Regions from separate parts of the Enterobacter roggenkampii genome, predicted to be linked through region 2. Evidence: predicted binding sites of a transcription regulator. Region 2 holds the regulator's gene; the other holds the start of a gene.
The links. Region 2 encodes CRP, which controls carbon source genes, mostly activating them, when cyclic AMP is high. Its sites were predicted from a motif close to ATGTGANNNNNNTCACAT; they were not measured.
Positions count from the first base shown of each region.

Region 1: a site for CRP is predicted at 2,851-2,868, ahead of ydfZ (putative selenium delivery protein YdfZ). Genes of this name have one in related genera too.

Region 1 is NZ_CP017184.1:2,071,269-2,076,798, reverse strand. It holds gene dcp (peptidyl-dipeptidase Dcp) at 1-544, opposite strand, end outside; gene ydfG (bifunctional NADP-dependent 3-hydroxy acid dehydrogenase/3-hydroxypropionate dehydrogenase YdfG) at 687-1,433, shown strand; gene BFV67_RS09735 (GntR family transcriptional regulator) at 1,525-2,211, shown strand; gene BFV67_RS09730 (universal stress protein) at 2,247-2,678, opposite strand; gene ydfZ (putative selenium delivery protein YdfZ) at 2,966-3,169, shown strand; gene BFV67_RS09720 (mannitol dehydrogenase family protein) at 3,213-4,676, opposite strand; gene BFV67_RS09715 (MFS transporter) at 4,898-5,530, opposite strand, start outside.
Region 2 is NZ_CP017184.1:4,320,492-4,326,021, reverse strand. It holds gene argD (bifunctional acetylornithine/succinyldiaminopimelate transaminase) at 1-241, shown strand, start outside; gene BFV67_RS20355 (YccS/YhfK family putative transporter) at 238-2,325, opposite strand; gene crp (cAMP-activated global transcriptional regulator CRP) at 2,383-3,015, opposite strand; gene BFV67_RS20345 (OsmC family protein) at 3,327-3,731, shown strand; gene BFV67_RS20340 (phosphoribulokinase) at 3,816-4,685, opposite strand; gene BFV67_RS20335 (YheU family protein) at 4,716-4,934, opposite strand; gene BFV67_RS20330 (hydrolase) at 4,931-5,530, opposite strand, start outside.

The sequences.
Region 1 (5,530 bases), 2.2 Mb from region 2:
CACCGGTCTTATCGGCAGCCAGCAGACGCTGGTTAAACTGGCTGGTCAGGGAGGCCGCCTCGGTATTCAGCGCCTTCAGCTCGGCCTTTTCTGTCTCATTCAGACGCGCACCGGCCAGAATAAACCGCTGATACAGCTCCTCGACCAGACGACGGCATTCGGCGTCCAGCGCGGCACGGTCCTGCCAGACGCTCTCCACGCGGGCAAACAGCGCGTCATTCAGCCAGATATCGTTTGCCAGCGCGGCAAGCTCGGTGGAGAACTGTTCTTCCAGCTCCTGTAAAAACGGATTGGTGTGCGCGGAAGTCATGGCGAAGAACACGCTGCTGACACGCGAGAGCATGGCGCCGCTCTTCTCCAGCGCCAGCACGGTGTTCGTGAAGTCAGGCGCAGCGGCCTGAGCGACAATCGCGTCAATGTCCGCCCGCTTCTGGCGAAGGGCTTCATCGAAGGCCGGACGATAGTGGCTGTCGTTGATCTGATCAAAATGGGGGGCCTGGTAAGGCAGCAGGCTGATGTCAAAAAAGGGATTCGTGGCCGTCATCTTTCACTCCTGAGTACGGGTATCCTCCCAGAGTAGGCCAGGCCGCCATCCCCTGCAACGCTGTCATACAAATGTTGCCTTAACGCACCCTCTGCGGCCGTGCTATGTTAGTAAAACACAAAAAGCGTTGAGGAACAGTGAGATGATTATTTTAGTTACCGGGGCAACGGCAGGTTTTGGTGAAAGCATCACGCGTCGCTTCGTCGCCAACGGGCACAAGGTTATTGCAACGGGCCGCCGTCAGGAACGTCTGCAGGAGCTGAAGGACGAATTAGGCGACAGCATCCTGACCGCGCAGCTGGACGTGCGTAACCGCGCGGCGATTGAAGAGATGATTGCCAACCTGCCCGCCGAGTGGCGCGCCATCGACGTGCTGGTCAACAATGCCGGTCTGGCGCTGGGCATGGAGCCGGCCCACAAAGCCAGCGTGGAAGACTGGGAAAACATGATCGACACCAACAACAAAGGGCTGGTCTATATGACCCGCGCGGTGCTGCCGGGCATGGTTGAGCGCAATCGCGGCCACATTATCAATATCGGCTCCACCGCCGGAAGCTGGCCTTATGCAGGCGGCAACGTCTACGGGGCGACGAAAGCGTTTGTGCGCCAGTTCAGCCTTAACCTGCGTACCGATCTGCACGGCACCGCCATTCGCGTCACCGACATCGAGCCGGGCCTGGTGGGTGGCACCGAGTTTTCCAACGTGCGTTTCAAAGGCGATGACGCGAAAGCAGACAAAACCTATGAAAACGCGAACGCCCTGACGCCGGAAGATGTCACCGAAACGGTCTGGTGGGTCGCGACGCTGCCAAAACACGTCAACATCAATACCGTAGAAATGATGCCGGTCAGCCAGAGTTTTGCCGGGCTTAGCGTGCATCGTGGCTAACGCTGCCCTTCCCGGCCTGCGGGCCGGGTCTGTTTCGGGTTATAAAAGAATGGTAGTATGTTCAGGCTAACTCTCTGAGAAATGACAACTCATGGCCGCTGAATCGCAACTCAATCCCACCCAGCCCGTAAACCAGCAAATCTATCGCATTTTGCGACGTGATATTGTCCATTGCCTGATCCCACCGGGAACGCCGCTTTCTGAAAAAGAGGTGTCCGTGCGTTTTGACGTTTCCCGTCAGCCGGTGCGTGAAGCGTTTATTAAGCTTGCGGAAAACGGTCTGATTCAGATCCGCCCGCAGCGCGGCAGCTACGTGAACAAAATTTCACTCTCTCAGGTGCGCAACGGCTGTTTTGTTCGCCAGGCCATTGAATGCGCGGTGGCGCGCCGTGCCGCAACGCTTATCAACGACAAGCAATGTTACCTGCTGGAGCAAAACCTGCATCAGCAGCGGATTGCGATTGACCGTAAGCAGTTGAATGATTTCTTCCAGCTTGATGATGAATTCCACCAGAAACTGGCGCAGATTGCAGATTGCCAGCTGGCCTGGGACACCATCGAAAACATCAAGGCCACCATCGACCGCGTGCGTTATATGAGTCTCGATCACGTCTCTCCGCCGGAAATGCTGCTCCGACAGCATCATGATATTTTCAGCGCGCTGGAAAAACGCGACCCGGACGGCGTGGAAAAAGCGATGACGCTGCATCTGCAGGAAATTAGCGAATCCGTGCAGCTGATTCGTCAGGAAAATAGCGAGTGGTTTAGCGAAGAATAATATTTCGCCGCGCCCTTTCGGGTGCGGCGATGGGTTTAGCGAACGACTAACACCGGAATGGTGGCGTAGCGCAGGATAGATTCCGCATTTGATCCCAGCAGATGGGTGGTGATGCCCGGGTTTTTCGACCCGATGACGATCGCGTCATATTCCCCCTCTTTGCTCAGCCTGATAATTTCATCGCGGACGTTGCCAAAGCGAACCAGACAGTCAATTTTCTCCGGCGAGATATCGAACAGTCGTTTTAACGCGTTCATTTTCTTCCCGGATTCCTCAGTCATATATTCTTCGAACTTTTTAATATCGGCGTTAAAACCGCGCAGCAGGGATCGGCTGCTGGTCGGCAGAATATTGACCAGGGTAATCGACGCGCCCTCGGCCTTCGCGAGGTTAGCCGCGTGGCGAACCGCTTTGTCACTCAAATCCATTTCAAATACATCAACAGGCATCAAAATCTTCTTATACATAAGCCTGGCTCCTTATTCCGATGAAAGGGTTATTTCCTGTATCCAGAATGGCATCGGGAATATAAACCAACCCTCAACGCTTCCCTAATGAAACTATCAGTTAATGAAAATAACGGTCTGCTTTGTCAATTGCTGTCGTGAACCGTCAGCGCCCGACGCAATAAAGAAAAAAGTGTGAGTTTGATCAAAAACAAAAACATCTGATGCAGACAGGCGTATTTATATGCCCCGTGAACGGCAACCCTGAAATAACGCCGTAACGAACAGGTTAGAGAGGAGAAAATACCATGATGACATACGACCGTAACCGCAATGCAATCACCACCGGCAGCCGCGTCATGATTAGCGGCACAGGCAAAACTGGCGTGATTAAAGCGATCCACAGCGACGGGCTGGATGCCGCGCAGGTGCGCCGCAGCAAAACGGTTGAAGTGGAAGGATGCGAAGGTAAGTTCGAACCGATTGAGCTGATTCGCCTGGGTATGCACTAAACGGTGCGCAGACATGCCGCCGCGAACGGCGGCATGTGCTGAATTACCGTTGAGACACGTACTGCGCCACGGTCGCTTTCGCGCCCTTTTGCAGCAGCGTCTGGTATGCCTTCATCACCGCATCAACAAAGACGGCTTCACGCGGTAGCTCCTTGCCAAAGATGGCTTCAATGCCGAGCAGCGCCCTGACCCGGTTTTCCCCTTCCGCACTGCTCTTCACCGCCGCCTGAATCACTGCCAGCTGCGGATCGCTCACGTCAATCGCGTTACCCTGCTCATCCACGCCCCCGACATAGCGCATCCACCCTGCCACGCCCAGCGCCAGCAGCGGGAAAGGCTTCTGATGCACCAGGTGCCAGCGCACGGAATCCAGCATGCGCTGCGGAAGCTTCTGGCTGCCGTCCATCGCAATTTGCCAGGTCCGATGGCGCAGGGCCGGGTTGCTGTAGCGGGCAATCAGGAGATCGGCATAGCGTCCTAAATCGACGCCTTTGACCTTCAGCGTAGGCGCCTGCTCGTTAAGCATCAGGGCGTGCGCGGCGACGCGGTAGTTTTCATCTTCCATACAGTCGTTAATATGCTGATAGCCCGCCAGATAGCCCAGGTACGCCAGGAATGAGTGGCTGCCGTTAAGCATGCGCAGCTTCATCTCTTCAAACGGGATAACATCTGACACCAGCTCGGCTCCGGCTTTTTCCCACGCTGGACGGCCGGCCACAAAGTTATCTTCGATCACCCACTGACGGAACGGTTCACAGGCCACCGCCGCCGGATCGCGCACGCCGGTAAGCTGTTCAATTTTATCCAGCGTGTCGGGGGTGACCGCAGGCACGATGCGATCCACCATCGTTGACGGGAAAGTAACGTGGGATTCGATCCAGTCCGCCAGTTCACCGTCTACCGCACGGGCGTACGCGCAGGTGACATTGCGCATCACGTGACCGTTCTCCGGCATGTTGTCGCAGGACATCACGCTAAACGCTGGCAAACCCGCCGCCTTACGCCGCGCGAGCGCTTCCACGACCACACCCGGCGCAGATATCGGCTGGTGCGGGTTTTGCAGGTCTGCGACGATAAAAGGGTGATCGAGCATCAGTTGCCCGGTCGCCGGGGAATGGCAGTACCCTTTCTCGGTGATGGTCAGCGAGACAATCGCCACCTGCGGTTCGCACATCGCGGCCAGCACCGTCTCGAGCCCGTCAACCTGCGCATGCAGCGCCTTTTTTACCACGCCAACCACGCGGGAGGTCCACGCATCGGCAGACATTTCCGCCACGGTATAGAGATTATCCTGCGCGTTCAGATCGGCAATCTGCTGTTCGCCGCCAATCAGGTTAACCTCACAGTATCCCCAGTCGCTACCGTGTTCCGCGGCGAGGATGTCGGCGTACACTGCCTGATGCGCACGGTGAAACGCGCCAAACCCTAAATGAACGATGCGTGCTTTAAGGCTGTCGCGATCGTACTGTGGCAGAGTCGCGTTGGCCTGTAATAAGGTATTTTCCATGATTAAGACTCGTTAATTAGAAAGCTGTGGATCGCTGCCGCCCATGCTGAAGCGGCAGCGCCTGCTGACTACACCAACTAGAATGGCAGCTGGAGTAAAAAAGCGAACTGCCATCAACCATACTGATACTGCCGTTTGAGTTTTTGATTTATATTAACTTTTGTTCATGTGGTGTGACACAAAATCAAAGTTGTGTGACAGGTAACGCAAGATATAAACCATCAGCGTCGAGAGGAGACGGCACCGTAACCGACCGTCTCTTTCGGCGCAGACTCGGCTGCGTCTTGCGCCGCGCTTAAATCACGGTCGCGCACTTCCGGCATCAGGATCGCCGAGATCAGTCCAATCACGGAATAGGCCACCAGCATGGCGACAATCGGCCACCAGGAGCCGGTCATATTGCAGAAAATCCCTGCCAGTACCGGACCAAAGCCCACCGCTACGAGACCGCCCGCCTCTTTGGAGATCGCCATACGGGTAAAGCGATTTCGCGAGCCAAACATCTCCGCCATGGTGATATTTTCCAGCGCAAACAGCCCCAGCACGGCGAAGTTATGGATAACGATGATGCAGAGCATGATCGTCCCCGGCGCATAGCTCTTATCGACGATGATCGACAGCATCGGATAGGCCAGAATAATGGCGGAGATATTGAGGATAATGTACGGCAGACGGCGCCCCACTTTATCGGAAAGCCAGCCCAGCAGCGGAATGGAGAAAAACCCGAGAATGGAGCTGATCATCAGCGCATCGGTCGGGATGGCCTTATCGAACAGCAGCGTCTGGACCAGATAACCCGCGAGGAAGGTCTGGATCAAACCTGAGTTCCCCGCCTGGCCGAAACGCAGGCCGGT
Region 2 (5,530 bases):
GCAGTACGACGTGTTCAGCGAGATCCGCGGGATGGGGCTGCTGATTGGCGCCGAGCTGAAGCCGCAGTACAAGGGCCGCGCGCGCGACTTCCTGCACGCCGCCGCTCGCGAAGGGGTGATGGTGCTCAACGCCGGGCCGGACGTGATGCGCTTTGCGCCGTCGCTGGTGGTGGAAGACAAAGACATCGAAGACGGCTTAACCCGCTTTGCCGCGGCGGTTGCAAAGATCGTTAAAGGCTAATATTCGGTTCGTTTCAACCGGCGCGTTAACCAAACCCCATGATGCGGACGCTGACGCCATGCCACCGACGAAATGGTGTGCATGGTGTTCAGATGCCCCAGCACGCGCTGCAAGTGTTGCTCCAGGGTGCTCATTGGCCCGTGGGTTAACGTCTCCGGCGCTTCCAGAATATTTAAATCCCCCGACTCGCCCGGCGAGTCATACTCCAGACGCTGCTGGCAGCGCTGCAGCGCAATTTCACACGACTGCAAATAGCGCTGCGCCAGATCCGGCGTCAGCATCGTATGCTCGCGCGCCAGCGTCGTCATGGCGTTAATGTGCTCAACGATAAACTGACTGTGCGTTACCCACAGCTTCATATCGGCCAGATAATGTGAGTTAAAGCCCGGCTCCTGCATCGCCTGGTTGAGCGAGTTGAACAGAGCGTTGTGCGCCTGGTTGACCTTCATGCGCTGATACGCCAGCGGGGAGGGCTGCGGGTCGTCGCTCAGGATGAGGCGAATGGCCTGCTGGTCGGCCTCCAGCGCGTCGTGGGCGTTCTGCCTGAGCAGCCCGCTCTGCCACTGCGGCCACAGCCAGACCATGCCGCCGAAGGCAATCAGGCAGCCGATCAGGGTATCAATCAGCCTGGCGACAATAAACTGTTCGCCGTTCAGCGTAAGCAGCTGCAGGGTGTATACCGCCGTCACCGTAAAGCCCACCATCGCCCAGCCGTAATTTTTGCGGATAATCAGGTAGCTCACCAGCGTGATCGCCAGCATGCCTGCCAGGGTATAGCCTTCCGGCACGTGGAAGTGCAGCGTTACGCCTGCAATGATCAGCCCGGCCATGGTGCCGCCCGCCCGGTGCAGAATACGCACCCGCGTGGCGCCGTAGCCGTTCTGGGTGACGAACAGCACGGTCATTAAGATCCAGTAGGGCTTCGGCAGATGCAGCGCCATGCCCATCAGGCTGGCGATACTGAGCATCACGCTAATTCGTGCGGCATTGCGCAGGGCGGACGATTTGAGAGACAGATAGCTTTTGAGCGCGGGCAACAGGGGAAGCCGTTTTTGTTTATCCGCCATCAGGTCGCGGGAATAAAGCGGGCGCTGGGTGCGCAGCACGCGGGCGATGCGGCTGAAGTGCCAGGCGGCAAACTGGCCGACCGGGTTATCCGGATGCTGACGGGCGATTTTCTCCAGCGCGCCGAGCTGTTTTTCCATATTAAAGCGCGTGGGATAGCGGTGGTAGAGAATATCGTCAGCCAGCACGCGCAGGCGTGCCGAGACGGTCTGCGCGTTCCAGCGGATCACCGCTTCGGCGTGGCTGCGCTCAACCAGCTTTTGCACCTCCTGCGGGTGGTGCAGGCTAACGGAGATATGCTCCTGCAGATCCAGGCCTACCTGGAAGGTGCGCAGCAGCCGTTTGTATTCGTGGTTCTTGTTGGCGGCGAGCATATGCAGCTGCTGATAGCACTGGCTTATCAGATCCACCACCTTCTGCTGGCGCGTCAGCAGCGGCGGTAAGGCTTTTTCCGGATCGGTATGCTGGGTGAGCAGGGTGTATTTGGCTTCGCAGTATTCCGCCAACTGCACATAGAGCAGGCTCAGGGATTCGCGCAGCGGCTGTTCCCGCCACAGCCAGAACCAGAACCAGTTAAACAGCCCGTACCACAGTGTCCCCAGCGCGTAGATCAGCAGCGGCTCCCACACCGGCATATTCCCGGCGAGGCTCAGCGTGAAGATGGCCGCAATCAGCGAGGCGGGTAGCAGGCGGGCGTGCAGCGAGCTGATTTCCGCCGTGACGCCGAGCGTCATCGCCAGCACCGTCAGGATCAGCGGCAGCGGGATATCCCGGGCCAGTAAAAGCTGTACGGCAAGGCTACAGCCAGCAAACAGGCAGCCGCCCACGATCAGACGTTTGAAAAAGCGCTTATGCGGTGTGTCCAGGCCAGCAATGTTGCAGCAGGCGGGCACGAGGGAAAAGAGCAGGCCTTGCTGAAGGTGTCCGAGGATCAGGCCGATGGCCACGGGTAGACACAACACCAGCGTTTGTCGCAGTGCGTAGTTAACTTCCGGGTGATAGATCAGCCTGCGCCACATGAGGAGTAGAGACAAAAACGGCGTGACACCTTGCGATGGCACGCCGTTTAAGCGGAATTAACGCGTTCCGTAAACCACGATGGTTTTACCGTGGGCGGAGATCAGGTTTTGATCTTCCAGCATTTTCAGGATACGGCCCACTGTTTCACGGGAGCAACCGACGATCTGACCAATTTCCTGACGGGTAATTTTAATTTGCATGCCGTCCGGATGGGTCATGGCGTCCGGCTGTTTCGCCAGGTTCAGCAGAGTTTGTGCGATGCGGCCCGTCACGTCCAGGAAGGCGAGGTTGCCCACTTTCTCTGAGGTGACCTGCAGACGGCGCGCCATCTGGGAAGAGAGACGCATCAGAATGTCAGGGTTAACCTGAATCAGCTGACGGAACTTCTTGTAAGAAATTTCAGCCACTTCACATGCTGTCTTTGCACGAACCCAGGCGCTACGTTCCTGGCCCTCTTCAAACAGGCCCAGTTCACCGATGAAATCGCCCTGGTTCAGATAAGAAAGGATCATCTCTTTCCCTTCTTCATCTTTGATCAGCACTGCCACCGAGCCTTTAACGATGTAATACAACGTTTCCGCTTTTTCACCCTGGTGAATCAGCGTGCTCTTTGATGGGTACTTATGAATGTGGCAATGAGACAAGAACCATTCGAGAGTCGGGTCTGTTTGCGGTTTGCCAAGCACCATGCGCTGTTATCCTCTGTTATAAGCTGTCACCAGAGTCATCAGATGCATCCGGACTCTGGGGTTGCAATCGAATTCTTACCCATACCCTGGGAAGTCGGCTACCGTAACGTTTCGCAGCCAGTAAAGTTTGATGTCCTCTGCATACATGTGTAACGTCAATGTATTACTGTAGCATCCTGAGTGTTTTAGCATAGCTTTCGCCGCGTGTCTCCTGGTGTCTCGCTTCAGCATGATGCAGGTCGCCTTCCATTGCGAGAAATGTAACGCACGCGTAATCTGTCACCAAAAATGCAACGTTGGAGTTTAAGAATATGCAAGCGCGCGTGAAGTGGGTTGAAGGTTTAACGTTCCTGGGCGAGTCCGCGTCAGGACATCAGATTTTGATGGATGGTAACTCCGGCGATAAAGCGCCCAGCCCAATGGAAATGGTGCTGATGGCGGCAGGGGGATGCAGTGCCATTGACGTGGTGTCGATTCTGCAAAAAGGCCGTCATGACGTGACGGATTGTGAGGTCAAACTCACGTCAGAACGCCGCGAAGAGGCGCCACGCCTGTTCACCCACATCAATCTGCACTTTGTGGTCACCGGTAAAGAACTGAAAGACGCGGCGGTTTCACGTGCGGTGGACCTGTCTGCGGAGAAGTACTGCTCTGTGGCGTTAATGCTGGAGAAAGCGGTAAACATCACCCATTCGTATGAAGTGATCGAGGCTTAATGTTTTGGCGGGTGGCGCTTCGCTGACCCGCCCTACAAAAGCACGACCGTTGGCCCGGTAAGCGCAGCGCCCCGGGCAAAAAACTCACGCGATCTGTTTCCCTTCCATCAGTCGCTCCACCAGCGGCGTCATGATGAGCTCCATCGCCAGCCCCATTTTTCCGCCCGGTACGACTAATGTATTCATGTGAGAAATAAACGAGCCCTGCAGCATCGCCAGCAGCCAGGGGTAGTCAATGCCTTCGAGATTGCGGAAATGGATCACCACAAAGCTCTCATCCAGGGATGGGATACTTTTGGCCGCGAACGGGTTGGAGGTGTCCACCGTCGGCACGCGCTGGAAGTTGATATGGGTGCGGGAAAACTGCGGCGTCAGGAAGTTGATGTAGTCTTCCATGGAGCGCACCACCGAATCCATCACTGCTTCGCGCGAGTGGCCGCGCTCGCTCATGTCACGCGTCAGCTTCTGGATCCACTCCAGGTTAACGATAGGCACCACGCCAACCAGCAGATCCACGTGGCGCGCCACGTCGTGCTGCGGCGTGACCACGCCGCCGTGTAATCCTTCGTAGAACAGCACGTCGGTAGGTTCCGGCAGGGGCTGCCAGGGGGTAAAGGTGCCAGGCACCTGATTCCAGGGAACGGCTTCATCATAGGTATGCAGATACTTGCGGGACTGCCCTTTACCGCTCTGGCCGTACTCAATAAAGGTTTGTTCCAGCAGGCCGAAGTCATTGGCTTCCGGACCGAAGTAGCTGATGTGTTTACCCAGATCGCGCGCCTTACGGATGGCCATGTCCATCTCCGGGCGCGTGTAGCGGTGAAAGCTGTCGCCTTCGACCTCCGCCGCACGGAGATTCAGCTGGGCGAAAATCTTGCGAAATGCGAGGCTGGTGGTGGTGGTTCCCGCACCACTCGACCCCGTAACGGCAATAACCGGATGTCTGGCAGACATAGCAACTCCCTGACTGAAAAGGGTGGAAGATCAGCCGTGAAACGCGTTGCGGGGCATGATATTGACCGTCTCATGCAGTTCTGACCACACCAGCACCACGTCGCCGCTTTTCAGCTGGCGCTTTACATCGTTGACCTTTTGCTCAAGCGAGCGTTCCTGTTCACCATAATCGGTGCCTTCGCGTAATACAAAGCTTTCAATCAGATTATCGAGCGTTTCGGGAGCCAGATCCTGCCAGGGAATAATCATGTTGCACCGTCCAGATAAGGGGTTAGCCAGTCAGGAATACGCGTCTCAAGCCACATTTTCGGGCGGCGCAGCGTGCCGCCGATAAACCCGACGTGGCCGCCGTGCTCGGTCAACTGATAGTGAACGTTGTCGGGCAGGAATTCCTGAGCGGGAATCGAGTGATGATCCATAAAAGGGTCATCTTTGGCGTGAATGATCAGCGTTGGCTGCGTGATCTTGCTGAGCAGCGGCATGGCGCTGCATTGACGATAATAGTCAATTGCATCGGCGAAGCCGTGAATTTTCGCGGTGATCAGATCGTCGAATTCGCGTATGCGGCGCACTTTTTTCAGCTGGCGCAGGCTGACCGGGAGGGTGTCCGGGTAGGCCTTCAGCTTACGCGCCGCGTTGGCCTTCAGCAGGTTGAGCAGGTAGCGCTGATAGACGCGGGAAAAGCCTTTATCCATGTGGTAGCTGCACTGCTCCAGCATGAACGGGGCGGAGACGATGACGGCGGCATCCAGCGGGACGCTTTCCCCTTCTTTAGCTAACAGGCAGGCCAGCATATTTCCGCCCAACGAGTAGCCTACGGCCGCGGTGGGCACGGTGCCAAAGTT